Regions from separate parts of the Blautia caccae genome, predicted to be linked through region 1. Evidence: riboswitches for the same ligand, from Rfam matches in the RefSeq annotation. Region 1 holds a riboswitch; the other holds the start of a gene.
The links. A riboswitch is a leader RNA that binds a small molecule or an ion and turns the genes downstream of it on or off. The one in region 1 is predicted to bind ZMP and ZTP.
Positions count from the first base shown of each region.

Region 2: linked by a shared signal. The riboswitch ahead of WMO65_RS22190 (formate--tetrahydrofolate ligase) and the one ahead of WMO65_RS17145 (IMP cyclohydrolase) in region 1 are both predicted to bind ZMP and ZTP.

Region 1 covers NZ_JBBMFP010000016.1:76,484-83,830, reverse strand. The annotation lists gene WMO65_RS17155 (NAD(P)-dependent alcohol dehydrogenase) at 283-1,332, opposite strand; gene WMO65_RS17150 (phosphoribosylaminoimidazolecarboxamide formyltransferase) at 1,537-2,715, opposite strand; gene WMO65_RS17145 (IMP cyclohydrolase) at 2,743-3,456, opposite strand; ZMP/ZTP riboswitch at 3,548-3,626, opposite strand; gene WMO65_RS17140 (class I SAM-dependent rRNA methyltransferase) at 3,842-5,041, opposite strand; gene WMO65_RS17135 (helix-turn-helix transcriptional regulator) at 5,063-5,992, opposite strand; gene WMO65_RS17130 (M48 family metallopeptidase) at 6,097-6,690, opposite strand; gene WMO65_RS17125 (methionyl aminopeptidase) at 6,684-7,347, opposite strand, start outside.
Region 2 covers NZ_JBBMFP010000027.1:37,092-44,438, forward strand. The annotation lists gene dltA (D-alanine--poly(phosphoribitol) ligase subunit DltA) at 1-570, opposite strand, end outside; gene WMO65_RS22185 (carbohydrate kinase family protein) at 941-1,909, shown strand; ZMP/ZTP riboswitch at 2,002-2,088, shown strand; gene WMO65_RS22190 (formate--tetrahydrofolate ligase) at 2,201-3,886, shown strand; gene WMO65_RS22195 (formate/nitrite transporter family protein) at 3,989-4,768, shown strand; gene WMO65_RS22200 (S8 family peptidase) at 4,899-6,641, shown strand; gene WMO65_RS22205 (ATP-binding protein) at 6,933-7,347, shown strand, end outside.

The DNA of each region.
Region 1 (7,347 bases):
TTACATCACCTCTCTTTTGTGCACTTTACAATGTTTTCCAGTATTTTCTACCCTTCCCTTGTGCTTTTCAACCAACTTTATGAGACTTATTATAGAAACAGCCATGTAAAATGTCAATATTGTTTCATTTATTTCACTTTTGTTTCATGAGTTTCATATGATTTCTTTCAATTTACTAATAAAATCCCTCTTTTTTCTGTCCCGCCTCCCTGATTTCCCGGCACAGAAAAAGCCTCACCGGCATTTCGCTGCCAGTGAGGCTCTCCTCTTCTATCTAATTATTTATTCATGAATCTTAATAACTGCTTTCACAATATCCGCCTTGTTGTTCATAGAGAACTCCATAGCCTTGTCCGCTTCATCCAGCGGGAATTCATCTGTCACAATACCTTTCAGATTGATCTTGCCGTCCGCAACTGCCTGGATCGCCATAGGATAGATATGACGATAGCGGAATACGGTCTTAAAGGTCAGCTCCTTATCAAGGGCAATGCTCATAGGCAGGGTCACTTCCCCTGTCCTGCTGTATCCCACGAACACAATGGTAGAGCCTTTTCTTGCCATAAGGATCGCCTGTCTGGAGGTCACTTCCGCGCCTGCAGTCTCGATCACCACATCGGTTCCTCTGCCGCCGGTCAGCTCTTTGACCTTAGCCACAACATCCTCTTTTGCACCGTTAATGACGCCTGTGGCACCCAGCTCCATGGCTTTTTCCAGACGTTTATCCATCACGTCCACAACATAAACTTCGCTGACACCTCTGGCCTTTAAAGCCATCATGGAGACCAGACCGATACAGCCTGCGCCCATGACAACAGCCTTCTGTCCCAGATGAGCATCTCCCTGGATCGCAGCATGGAATCCGACTGCCAGAGGCTCGATCAGAGCGCCCTCCAGAGTGCTGACATTGTCCGGCAGCTTGAAGCAGAGATTTGCCTCATGGGCAACGTATTCCTGGAACACACCGTCAACCGGCGGAGTTGCAAAGAATACCACGTCTGGGCAGAGATTATACTTGCCTTCCTTGCAGAATTCACACTGTCCGCAGGTTTTTCCCGGCTCCAGTGCCACACGGTCACCAACCTGCAGATGCTTAACATCCTTACCGACTTCCACTACAACTCCGCCCGGCTCATGGCCCAGTACGAAAGGCGGTTTTACCACGTAATCCCCGATTGCCCCTGTCTCATAATAGTGCAGGTCAGAACCGCAGATTCCCACATAATCCAGCTTTACCAAAACCTCGTCGTCCTTTGGCTGGGGGATGGGTCTTTCTTCAAAATCCATCTTCTGGATATCCGTCATTATTGCTACTTTCATCATGCCTTCCATCTCTTGTTTTCCTCCTCTTATGAATGTACATTATGTGACTTCATTATAAGTCAGAAACGTATATATCACAAGTGAAATTCATGTCTTTTTCCTTCAAATTTCTTTGAATTTTTTTATTCCGATTTCTTCCATAATAAAAAAAGAGGCAGGGATAAAACCGGAAATTCCGGTCTTATCTCTGCCCCAAAGCGGAGGCGAAATCAATTAGTGATGGAACAGACGAATGCCTGTAAATGCCATCGCCATATTGTACTTATTGCAGCACTCAATGACTGCGTCATCGCGTACGGAGCCGCCCGGCTCTGCGATGTATTTTACGCCGCTCTTGTAAGCGCGCTCGATATTGTCTGAGAACGGGAAGAAAGCATCAGAACCTAATGTAACATCTGTCAGCTTGTCCAGCCATGCGCGTTTTTCCTCACGTGTGAACACTTCCGGTTTCTCTTTGAAGATTTTTTCCCATGCTCCGTCAGCCAGAACATCCATATATTCCTCACCGATGTAAACATCAATGGCATTGTCTCTGTCAGCACGGCGGATACCGTCGATAAACGGCAGATCCAGTACCTTCGGGCACTGTCTCAGCCACCAGTTATCAGCCTTCTGGCCTGCCAGACGGGTACAGTGTACACGTGACTGCTGGCCTGCGCCGATACCGATCGCCTGTCCGTCTTTTACGAAACAGACGGAATTTGACTGTGTATATTTCAGTGTGATCAGAGAGATCTTCAGGTCCATCAGCGCATTTGCAGGAATCTCTTTATTCTCTGTCACAATATTGGAAAGCAGCTCATCATCAATGGAAAGCTCCTGTCTTCCCTGTTCAAATGTGATGCCGAATACCTCTTTATGCTCCAGCGGAGCCGGCTGGTAATCCGGGTCGATCTTGATCACATTGTAGTTGCCGTTCTTTTTCTGTTTCAGGATTTCCAGTGCCTCATCGGTATATCCGGGAGCGATAACACCGTCGGAAACCTCTCTCTTGATCAGCATTGCTGTGTCTTTATCACACACATCAGACAGGGAGATAAAATCTCCGAAGGAGGACATTCTGTCAGCGCCCCTTGCTCTCGCATAGGCACATGCCAGCGGTGATAACTCGCCCATATCGTCTACCCAGTAGATTTTTTTCAGCACATCTGTCATAGGAAGTCCCACTGCCGCGCCTGCCGGAGACACATGTTTAAAGGAAGTCGCTGCCGGAAGCCCTGTGGCTTTTTTCAGCTCTTTCACCAACTGCCAGCCATTAAAAGCATCCAGGAAATTAATATATCCCGGCTTGCCGCTTAAAACTTCGATAGGAAGCTCGCTGCCGTCAGCCACATAGATTCTGGAAGGTTTCTGGTTCGGATTACATCCGTACTTTAACGCTAATTCTTTCATATTCCGATTCTCCTTTATGCTTTTCTATTATTTATTTTTATTCACGATCCTGGTTTCATACTCACCGGTTGCGATATCTATATAACGTACAAACAGAGATACTTTATTGTCCTCATTCAGGCTCTCCCACACATCTTTTGTGAATGCATCGATATCATTGGGAACTCCCACCAGCTTCGGTTCTCCCTCAAAACTCGGCAGCGGATTGCCGTCATGCATATAAGTATGAATGAAATGTCCCTCTCCGTTAACCGGGTTTTCATAGGTAAATGTATAACGGCAGCAGCTCTCAGGATTGCCGTTATTGCTCTTTAAAATAGACATGGCATAGTGGTATGTGCCGTTCTCCACCTGCATGATACCGGAGATTCTCGGTGTATAATTAGGGCCGTCCGGCTCAAATTCACGAGTTCTCAGGGACTGCTCAAAGGAGATTCCCTTTTCCATACCTTCATAGACAGTGTCTGTCTGGTCACCGTTGGTGACAATCGTCTTATTTCCGATCACACGTACCGGTGCATATATAATCAGGCTGGGATCAGTCAGCTTAGACGGGTCAAATGCCTGGGTGCGGATACCCTCTCCCTCTTCAACGAACACACGGTTTCTGCTGTTCTCACTTCTGCCCATGATAAAATATGCAGTAACTGCCTTTGTTCCATCCTCAGACTTACCAATAACAATTCCCCTGCCCGGGTACGCATTTTCTCTCAATTCATTTTCAAGTGATAACATTTTCATGAATTCCTTCTCCTTCTCATTTTGACCATAATAAACTGCTGCCGACCAACCGACAACTTTTCATAACAACAAAAAAAGCCCACACTCTGAACATACTTGCCCAGACGGTCGGCTTCCAACACTTATACTCCCTGTGGTTCATTCCACTTCCGTCAGTCATATAAGCAATTTAAACATTATCACGGAATTCTCCCCTTGTCAACGCTTTTTTGACAATTTTTGCAGCCAGAGCAGAATCCATAGCGGATTTTGAGCAAAAGATCAAAAATGACAGCTTTACCGCAAAAGCAAATCCCCACTAATATACGCTGCGCCCCTCCGCGCCGGTACCAACAGGCCAGCCATATCTGACTGGCCCTCTGCATAGTCTGCTGTCCGTTTCTTTTTATCCCTCACACACCTGAAAAATATAGAATTTCAAATAATAAGACTCCTCCGCGGCCCAAAGAATCGGATGATCTGCTGCCTGTGTCCGGTACTCCACCTGCCGCAGTCTTTTGTGCACATTTCTTGCCGCCTGCCCGATGGTCTGTGTAAACATCTCATAGGACATAAAATGCGAACAGGAACAGGTAGCCAAAAATCCCCCGTCCTTCACAAGCTTCATAGCCCGCAGATTGATTTCCCGATACCCCTTCACAGCGTTCTTTACAGAATTCCGCGATTTGGTAAACGCCGGCGGGTCCAGTATTACCACATCGAACTTCTTCCCCTGCTCCTCCAGCCTGGGAAGCAGCTCAAACACATCCTCACACACAAATTTTACAGTCTCTGACAACCCGTTCAGCGCAGCATTTTCCCTTGCCTGCTCAACAGCCAGTTCTGAGGCATCCACGCCCAGCACGCTCTTTGCCCCTGCAATCCCTGCATTCAGTGCAAATGACCCTGTATGCGTGAAACAATCCAGCACCTCTGCATCCCTGCATAATCTCTGGATCGCCAGTCTGTTGTACTTCTGGTCCAGGAAAAATCCGGTCTTCTGTCCGTCTTCCACATCCACCAGATACTTCACGCCGTTCTCGCAAATCTCCACCTTTGTATCAAAGGGTTCCCCGATAAATCCTTTTACCAGTTCCATCCCTTCCTGTCTTCGCACCTTGGCGTCACTCCGCTCGTAAACACCGCGGATCACCACACCGTCCCGGGCCATCTCCTCCTTCAGAAGTTCCAGTATCTTCCCCTTCAGCCTGTCAATCCCAAGTGCCAGTGACTGTACCACCAGCACATCAGAGAATTTATCCACAACAAGTCCCGGCAGAAAATCCGCCTCACCGAAGATCACACGGCAGCTGCTTGTATCCACTGTTTTTTTCCTGTATTCCCAGGCATCCCTCACCCGTTTCCTCAGAAATTCCTCATCTATTTCCTGCTCTGACTTCCTTGTCATCATACGGATTCTGATTTTGGAGTTGGTATTGATAAATCCTCTGCCCAGGGGATAGCCGTCAAAATCGTGAACGATCACCATATCCCCATTCTCAAAACTTCCCAGGATACTGGCGATCTCATTGTCATATACCCACGGACCTCCCGCTTTCAGGGAACGTCCCTCCCCCTTCTTCAGTGTCGCAATTGCAAGACTCATGTGTGTCTTCCTCCATTTTCTCTATTTTTTCTGTCCCAGCACAATATAAGCGATTCCGCAGAACAGGCCGCCTACCGGGAATAGGACCCAGCTCACCTGCCAGGCATTCTGCAAAAAACTCCAGAGCAGGAAAACTGCCGTTGTCACGATCATGATGCAGGCTGACCATTTGGCAGCCAGCGGCATATGGCTTTCCTCATCCAGCATACGCAGCTGCTCCGGTGTCAGACGCTCACGGTACAGCGGATCATGCTCTTTATTGTACTCCTCTATATTATATTTGCTTTTTGCAAGGCCTGTATGGACCAGAAGCATAACACCCACACTGACCATGAGAAGCATCACAAAGCTGTAAAATGCGGATGCCTCCACCCCAAAAGGCGCAGGCAGAAACTTCTGCAGTTCATCTGCCACAATACTCATCAGAATGATCCCGATACCTGCTGCGATCCTCACTGAAAAGACGCGGTTAAACCGGTCTGTCTCCTCCTCCGTATAGAAGGGCTGGATGTAAGGATGCTTTTTTGTAAAATCGCTGTGCCGGATTCCTGCAACCACCACCGTCAGTACAGCTACGATCACAAAGGGCAGCATCACAATATCCTGCAGATTTTTCATAAAACCTTCCATCCCCTCAAAAAGAGTGGTGAAGGCACCTCCTATTATCAGTAATCCCACACATAAAGTAACTGCTTTTCCAAAGCTGTTCATGTGCTCTTCATATTTTGAGGAATCTTCTACACGCTCCGCTTGTGCGTCTCCCCGCATAAGGGTATCCATACTGCAGGAAAACAGATCACAGAGCTGCAGGATTTTTTCCATCTCAGGATAAGAAGTGCCTGCTTCCCATTTGGAAATTGTCTGTCTGGACACCTCCATCTTCTCTGCAAGCTGTTCCTGTGTGATCTCCTCCCTCTTCCTGTAATACTGCAGATTCTCTCCAAAACTCATAATGATTTCCTCCATTTCTTAATCTTGATTTTGGAATCATTATAGAATTGCGTTCATGTAAACACTACCAATTTCCTGTTGCTTTTGAGGAAATCCATGTAAACTTACGGTTGCACCCCGCTGTTTAAGCGGGTTTTCACACTTTTCCACCGGGGGCAGAACGCATCCATATATCCATAAAAAATCCGGTTGTGTCCCCGTTCTAAAAGGTGGACCAGCTCATGGGTGACCACATATTCCAGACATTCCCTGGGATATTCCCCCAGCCAGACATTGAGCCAGATCCTCCTTTTCTCCACATTGCAGGTACCCCACCTGGTTTTCATATCCCGCAGGCGCCACTCCTCGGCGTGGACACCCACTCTCTCTTCACACTCCTGTATGACCTGAGGCAGTATTTCCTCCAGACGTGTTCTGCACTCCCGCTTCTTTTCCTCCCGCTCCGGGCCTTCATATAATTCCCAGGGCTGCGGACTCTTTCTTTTTCCCTGCCGTTTTGCTTCGATCCAGTCACTTCTCTCCCGGATGAAACGTCTGATATCATGTTCCGGCATCCGAAGCGGTGCGGATACACGAACGCTCCCGTCCGCGCCCACGCGCAGATACATATTGCGGATGGCTTTTTTTGTGACCTGGATGTCCAGTCCGTTCTCCGTAAGATGATAAATCTTTACACTTTTCCCGGAGGTCTTTACCATGCCAGGACCTCCGGTCCGTTCTCTGTCACAAGCACCATGATCTCCCACTGGGCGGAGGGCAGTCCGTCCTCTGTATAAACAGTCCAGCCGTCTTCGTCATCAATAAAGATATCACTGGCGCCCATATTGACCATAGGTTCTATGGTGAACATAAGTCCCGGCGCCATCACCATGCCTGTATCGGCCCTGCCGATATACCCAACCCATGGGTCCTCATGGAAATCCAGGCCAATACCGTGCCCTCCGATTTCCTTCACTACGCTGTAACCGTTTTTCTCTGCATGCTCATGGACTGCCTGGCTCATATCCCCCAGAAAACCCCAGGGCCTTACCTGCTCCAGTCCCTTTTCCACACACTCTTTTGTGACACGCACAAGGCGCTCCTTCTCCTCCCCCACGTCACCGATACAGAACATTCTGGAGGAGTCAGAGTAATAGCCGTTCAAAATCGTGGACACATCCACATTGATGATATCCCCCTCCTTAAGAATGATCTCTTCTGAGGGAATGCCATGACACACCTGATTGTCAATGGAGGTGCAGACGCTCTTTGGAAATCCTTCATAGCCGAGAGGGGCCGGCACTGCCCCTGCCTTTGCGGTGATGTCATATACCCAGCGGTCAATTTCGGCTGTAGATATTCCCTCTTTGATATGC
Region 2 (7,347 bases), on a different contig from region 1:
GGCATTGGTGGAGGTTCCCAGGGTGATGGACCAGTCCAGGAAATTGCTGAGATTCCTTTCCGTGATTGTGACGCCCTTTGGGGTTCCTGTGCTTCCGGAAGTAAATATGATATAAAAGATATCATCCCCGGAAACCGGTTCGGGTACGGTATCGCCCATGCGGTTATCCATGCGGGACAAATCTGTATGTACCATGACATCAATATCCTGCAGGGAAAGGATTCGTTTATCCCTGCAGTCCGCATGGAGAGGAGAGAGGGAGAGAAGAATCGGGGAATCCAGGGCATCCAGGATCATTTCCACCCGGGAGTCCGGCACTGAGGTGTCAATGGGGCAGTAAGCCCTGCCTGATTTGACACAGGCCAGAAATGCCGCAGGCATCAGGGGATGTTTGTGGCCGTATACAGCTATGGGGGCATAGTTCTGTCCGCATTGCTGCTCAATATGACGGGCCAGACGCTCAGAATATAACTCCAGCTCTTTGTAAGTAACAGACTGTCCGTCGCAGCAGATGGCTGTTCTTTCCGGGCAGATGGAGGCATATTCCCATATTTGGTTCAATATATTCATAAAATTCACCTCAATTTCGACGTTTTTCTTACCTTCTTAATTACACCATAGAATTTAAAAGAATTAGCAGGTTCAATTTTAAAGAAATTCTAAAGAAAACCTTTCGATTCATTAAGAATAATTCGTAACTATTCAGCCAGCTGAATCGTTACGGGTATTCGCCCATTAAAAATCGCTTCGCGATGGGGCGAATACCTGCCGCCACTACTCTTTTGCACGGTCAGCGCAGTAAATGCGCAGACCTGACTGAACAGTTACAATAATTCTACATACAATGTATTTTTTATGAATAATTGTGCCGCGGTACTTGCGTAAAGCAGGCAAAACGAATATAATTCACAGTAGAATAAAACGGACAAGGAGAACATATATGAACAAGAATTTTGACGTTATCGCGCTTGGTGAGCTTTTGATCGACTTTACGGAAAACGGAGTGAGCGGACAGGGCAACCCCATTTTTGAGGCAAATCCCGGCGGAGCGCCGTGTAATGTGCTGGCTATGCTCAATAATCTTGGAAAAAAGACATCTTTTCTGGGAGTTGTGGGTAAAGACCAGTTCGGTACATCCCTGAGAAATACGCTGAACAGCCTGGGAATCGATACCAGTCATTTGTATGAGGATCAGGAAGTCCACACAACACTGGCGTTTGTCCATACTTTTGAGGATGGGGACAGGGACTTTGCGTTTTACAGAAATCCCGGTGCGGACATGATGCTGAGCGTTGACCAGATAGACGAAGAATACATAAAATCAGCCAGAGCCTTTCATTTCGGCACCCTGTCCATGACCCATGAGGGTGTGCGCCGGGCGACTGCAAAGGCTATTGATATTGCTAGAGAAGCGGGACTTCTCATCTCTTTTGACCCGAACCTGCGCCCTCCGCTGTGGAGCAGCATGGAGCTTGCAAAAGAACAGATCGCATACGGTCTTTCAAAATGTGACCTCCTGAAGATTTCCGAGGAAGAGCTGGAATTCATGACCGGGACGAAAGATGTGAAGGAAGGCGCCCATATGCTGCTGTCCCGGTATCCGAATCTGAAGCTGATGAACGTGACCATGGGAAAAGAGGGAAGCACAGCGTTCCATGAGGGCAGGGAAGTATTCCACGCACCGTTCCTGCAGGAGAATACTATTGAGACAACAGGAGCAGGCGATACCTTCGGTGCATGCGCACTGAATTATGTGCTGGAGCACGGAATTGAGGGTCTTACAGAGGACCAGCTCTATGAAATGCTGGAATTCTCCAACGGAGCTTCCTCTCTTATCACTACAAAGAAAGGGGCACTCCGTGTTATGCCCAAAAAAGAAGAAGTATTAACGTTTATCGCCGGAAAATAGAGTAAAATTGTCGAAATGTTGTTGTGAATTTTTAATATAATACAGCATTGACAGTAATCGGAAATTGTGATAAATTATAGACATAACAAAATAATAGTTTTGATTTCTGACGGATTACAATGTGGAGCACCACAGTGAAATCAAAATGTAAGTGAGAGCCGACCGTCTGGGCAACGTTTGTAATTGTGTAATTGACAAATGTTGCCCTTTTTTTTCAAAAGCATTCATATGCAGACAGCGGCGGAATCATGCAGAAAACAAGACTATTGCCATGAAAAGGAGGGTATTAACATGGGATTCAAAACAGACATCGAAATCGCACAGGAGTGCACAATGGAGCCAATTACCAAGATTGCAGAAAAAGCAGGTATTGATGATAAATATCTGGAGCAGTACGGTAAGTACAAAGCTAAAATTGACTACAATCTGTTAAAAGAATCTGATAAACCGAACGGAAAACTGGTTCTGGTTACAGCTATCAACCCGACACCTGCCGGAGAAGGAAAGACAACCACAACCGTAGGTCTGGCTGATGGCCTTCAGAAATTAGGTAAAAATGTAATGGTAGCGCTCCGTGAGCCATCCCTGGGACCGGTATTCGGTGTAAAGGGCGGTGCTGCAGGCGGCGGTTATGCACAGGTAGTTCCAATGGAAGATATCAACCTGCATTTTACAGGTGACTTCCACGCAATCGGTGCGGCAAACAATCTGCTGGCAGCAATGCTGGATAATCATATTTATCAGGGCAACGACCTGAACATTGACCCAAGAAAGATTACCTGGAGAAGATGTGTTGACATGAATGACCGCCAGCTTCGTTTCGTAGTTGATGGTCTGGGCGGAAAGACAAACGGCTGTCCGAGAGAAGACGGATACGATATCACAGTTGCTTCCGAGATCATGGCTGTTCTATGTCTGGCAAAAGACATTACAGACCTGAAGGAAAGACTGGGAAGAATCATCGTTGGTTATACATATGGTAAGGTTTCCGAGCAGAAACCTGTTACAGCTCATGACTTACATGCAGAAGGGGCTATGTGCGCACTGCTGAAAGACGCTCTGAAACCGAACCTGGTTCAGACTCTGGAGCATGTACCCGCAATCGTTCACGGCGGACCATTCGCTAATATCGCTCACGGATGTAACTCTGTGATCGCTACCAAGATGGCACTGAAATTAGGCGATTACGCTATCACAGAAGCAGGATTCGGTGCTGACTTAGGCGCAGAGAAATTCCTGGATATCAAATGCCGTATGGCTGGCCTGACACCGAGCGCAGTTGTTATCGTAGCTACTGTACGTGCCCTGAAATACAACGGCGGCGTGCCGAAAGCAGAACTGAACAACGAGAACCTGGAAGCACTGGAAAAAGGTCTCCCGAACTTACTGAAACATGTAAGCAATATCACAAACGTTTACAAACTGCCGTGTGTTGTTGCAATCAACGCATTCCCGACAGATACCAAGGCAGAGCTTGACCTGGTAGAAGCAAAATGTAAAGAACTGGGCGTTAATGTTGCACTTTCCGAAGTTTGGGCAAAAGGCGGCGAAGGCGGCGTTGCACTGGCTAAAGAAGTGGTACGTCTTGTGGAAGAACCGAATGACTTTACTTTCTCCTATGAACTGGAAGGAAGCATTGAGGACAAGTTAAACCAGATCGTTCAGAAGATCTACGGCGGCAAGAAAGCTGTTCTGACTGCAAATGCGCAGAAACAGGCTGCTCAGTTAGAAGCTCTCGGATATGGAAACTGCCCGATCTGTGTGGCTAAGACACAGTACAGCCTGACAGATGACCAGACAAAACTGGGCGCACCGAAAGACTTTGAAGTAACAGTTCGTAACCTGAAGATTTCCGCAGGTGCCGGCTTCATTGTTGCTCTTACCGGAGAGATCATGACCATGCCCGGTCTGCCGAAAGTTCCGGCTGCAGAGAGAATCGATGTTGACGAGACAGGAAAGATTTCCGGTCTGTTCTAAGCAAAATTCATATTGAAAACTAAATATAGGACAATTCAGGTACGGTTAAGCCGTACCTGAATTTTGTATACATAATTTAGCTAAAGAAGCGGGGGAAAATGTATGTATTTTGATGAATTCAATGCAGTCTGCAACGCGGCAAAAGGAAAGATAAACTTCATGGAGAACAATACCTTCGGATATATGGTATCTTCCATCACCGCAGGGCTTTTCATTGCCTTTGGAAGTTTTGTGACATTTACGCTGGGAACACCTTTGAATGCAGCAGGGTCACCAATGCTGAAAGCAGTGCAGGCTTTTGCATTTGCCGCAGCTTTGAGCCTTGTTATCATGGCGGGTGCCGAGCTGTTTACAGGTAACAATATGGTTCTCGGAAGTGCATCTTTCAATGGATGTATTCCTTGGGGCAAGACGGTCAAAGCATGGATATTGTGTTATGTGGGGAATATTCTCGGCTCTTTGCTGGGTGTAGCAGGATTCCAGCTCACCGGAGTGCCGAAAGGTGATATAGGTGCTTATTTCGCACAGGTAGCAGCTGCAAAGATGTCACTGACACCGGTACAGCTTCTGGTAAGGGGTATTTTCTGTAATATCCTGGTTTGTCTGGCTGTATGGTGCGCATTAAAGATGAAATCTGAATCAGGAAAGCTAATCATGGTATTCTGGTGTATCTTCGTATTTATGATCTGCGGATTTGAGCACAGCGTTGCCAATATGAGTATTCTGGCAGTTGGGCTTTTGAACGCAGGTGATGCGGCAGTCAGCATAGGAGGTTATTTCTACAACCTGTTATTCGTGACGATCGGAAATATGATAGGCGGTGTGTTCTTTGTGGCAGGCCCGTATCATGTTATGACCAAGACGAAATCACTTCAGGGTTAAATGTGATTCGGTCAGCGTAAGCCTGTTTGACCAAATATATGACAGCAGCCGAAATCTGTTTTATAAAAGACAGATTTCGGCTGCTTTTTTTGCATATAATGGAGAGATACAGCAAAAATCAGGAGTTGCCATGCAGGATCAGAAGCTGGAAAATCTTCTGAATCTGGCTCTGGATGCCACACCCCGGGAGAGGGAGAGATCTCTTGTGCTGGATGTGGGATTTGAGCCGGAGGAGCGGAGATGGGATTTGATCGTAAAATATTCAGGAAGTCTGCAGGGGGCACTGAATCCGGAGATTCGGGCAGTGGAACTGCTGGGTGGTTTTGCCATTCTCTCCGTGCCGGAAAGCCAGATTCAGGGTCTTACGGATTATCCTCAGATAGAGTTCATAGAAATGCCCAAAAGATTGTTTTTCGCAGTGGAGCAGGGGCGCGCTGCTTCCTGCATCAATCCGGTGCAGAGCGGATTTTCACCTCTCGGACAGCCGCTTTTCGGTGCAGGCGTGCTTGTGGGCTGTGTGGATTCAGGGGTGGATTATGCACACCCGGATTTCCGCAATGAGGACGGAAGCAGCCGTATTCTGAGGCTGTGGGATCAGACTGTGCCCGGCAGCCCGCCCCAGGGCTATGTCATCGGAACCGAGTATACCAAAGAGCAGATCGATGAAGCGCTTCGCAGACCCGCGTCATCGGAGCGGTATTCTGTGGTCCCAAGCCGTGATCTGAGCGGACACGGCACCGGTGTTCTCGGTATCGCGGCCGGCAGCGGAAGGGCTTCCGGAGGACTTCACAGGGGTGTGGCTTCAGAGAGTCAGATCATTGTTGTGAAGCTGGGAACACCGCAGGAAGAGGGATTTCCCAGGACGACAGAGCTGATGCAGGGGGTTGACTACTGTATCCGTCAGTCCATTGCCATGGGGATGCCCCTTGCTCTGAATTTAAGCTTCGGAAACAATTACGGTTCCCACAGCGGTGAATCACTTATTGAGGCGTATCTGGACAATGTATCCAGTCTGGGACGGACCGTGATCTGCGTGGGAACGGGAAATGAGGGAAATAAGGCTGTGCACACCTCAGGAATCCTGGCACAGGGAGAGAGTCAGGTGGTTCCGCTTCAGATCGGCGGTTATGAGACGGGAATGAATCTGCAGATATGGAAGCAGTATGTGGACCGGATGGATATCTCCCTGCAGCATCCAAACGGACAGGTGGCAGGCCCGTTTCAGGAGATATTGGGGCCTCAGCGATTTAATCTGGGGACTACGCAGATTCTCATATACTACGGAAAACCAAGTCCTTTCAGCCTGTCGCAGGAGATTTTCATCGATTTTATCCCCCAGAACACCTATGTGGACAGCGGCGTGTGGAAAGTCAATCTGATTCCGGGAAGAATTGTGGATGGAAGGTACAATCTGTGGATGCCCGGGGGTGCTGCTCTGAACGAGGGGACACGTTTTCTGTTTCCTGTGCCGGAAATCACCCTTACCATTCCCTCCACGGCAGGGCGGGTAATCTCTGTGGGGGCCTATAATTCCAGATATCAGGCCTACGCGGATTTTTCCGGACGGGGGTTTACCAGAGTTACCAATATGGTAAAGCCGGACATAGCGGCTCCGGGCGTGGATATTACAACTGCTTCTCCAAACGGCGGATATACATCCAGAACGGGAACTTCCTTTGCCACGCCTTTTGTTACAGGCTCGGCAGCCCTTTTGATGGAGTGGGGAATCGTGAGAGGGAATGATCCCTTTCTCTATGGGGAGAAAGTAAAGGCGTATTTCCGCAGGGGTGCGCGTCATCTGCTGGGAGGGCCTTATCCAAATAACCAGACCGGGTATGGGGCGCTGTGCGTGCGGGACAGTTTTCCGGTGTGAGAGTAAATCCCATCAGGAAAGGTGGGGGAGTGGTTGCATTAATAAAGCGATTGAAAGTGTTTTGACTTGGGAATATAATAGAAGGAGTCAGGTGCGATTGTAATTTGTCAGACACTGTCTGATAAATTAAGAAAGGGGGAAGAAGGGATTGCAAGAGAGTAACCGTATAGAGTTTAAAGCAGTGTTAAATGATAAACTGGAGAAAGAAATAGTGGCATTTTTAAATAATCATGAGGGTGGAGTGCTTATATTGGAGTTAAAGATGATGGGCATCCCATTAAAACGTTGGATATGGATTCGGTACAATTAAAAATTGCTGATAGAATTAAAAACAATATTCTGCCCTCACCTCTTGGGTTGTTTGATGTTACTACGGAGGAGATAGATGGTATACTGGTGACAAAAATTATTGTATCCAGTGGTTTGGAAAAACCATATTACATCAAAAATAAAGGTATGTCGCCAAGTGGATGTTATATGAGGCTGGGAACATTAACGCAGCCGATGTCAACGGCATTAATAGATGAATTATATGCCAGAAGAATCCATACTACATTGCGTAATATTCCGGCACCCAGACAGGACCTTTCGTTTGCTCAGCTTAAAATATACTATCAGGAGCGAGGGTTAGAGTTAAATAAAAAGTTTGCCAGCAGTTTGGAATTACTTACTCCAGATGGCAAATATAATTATATTGCTTATTTGC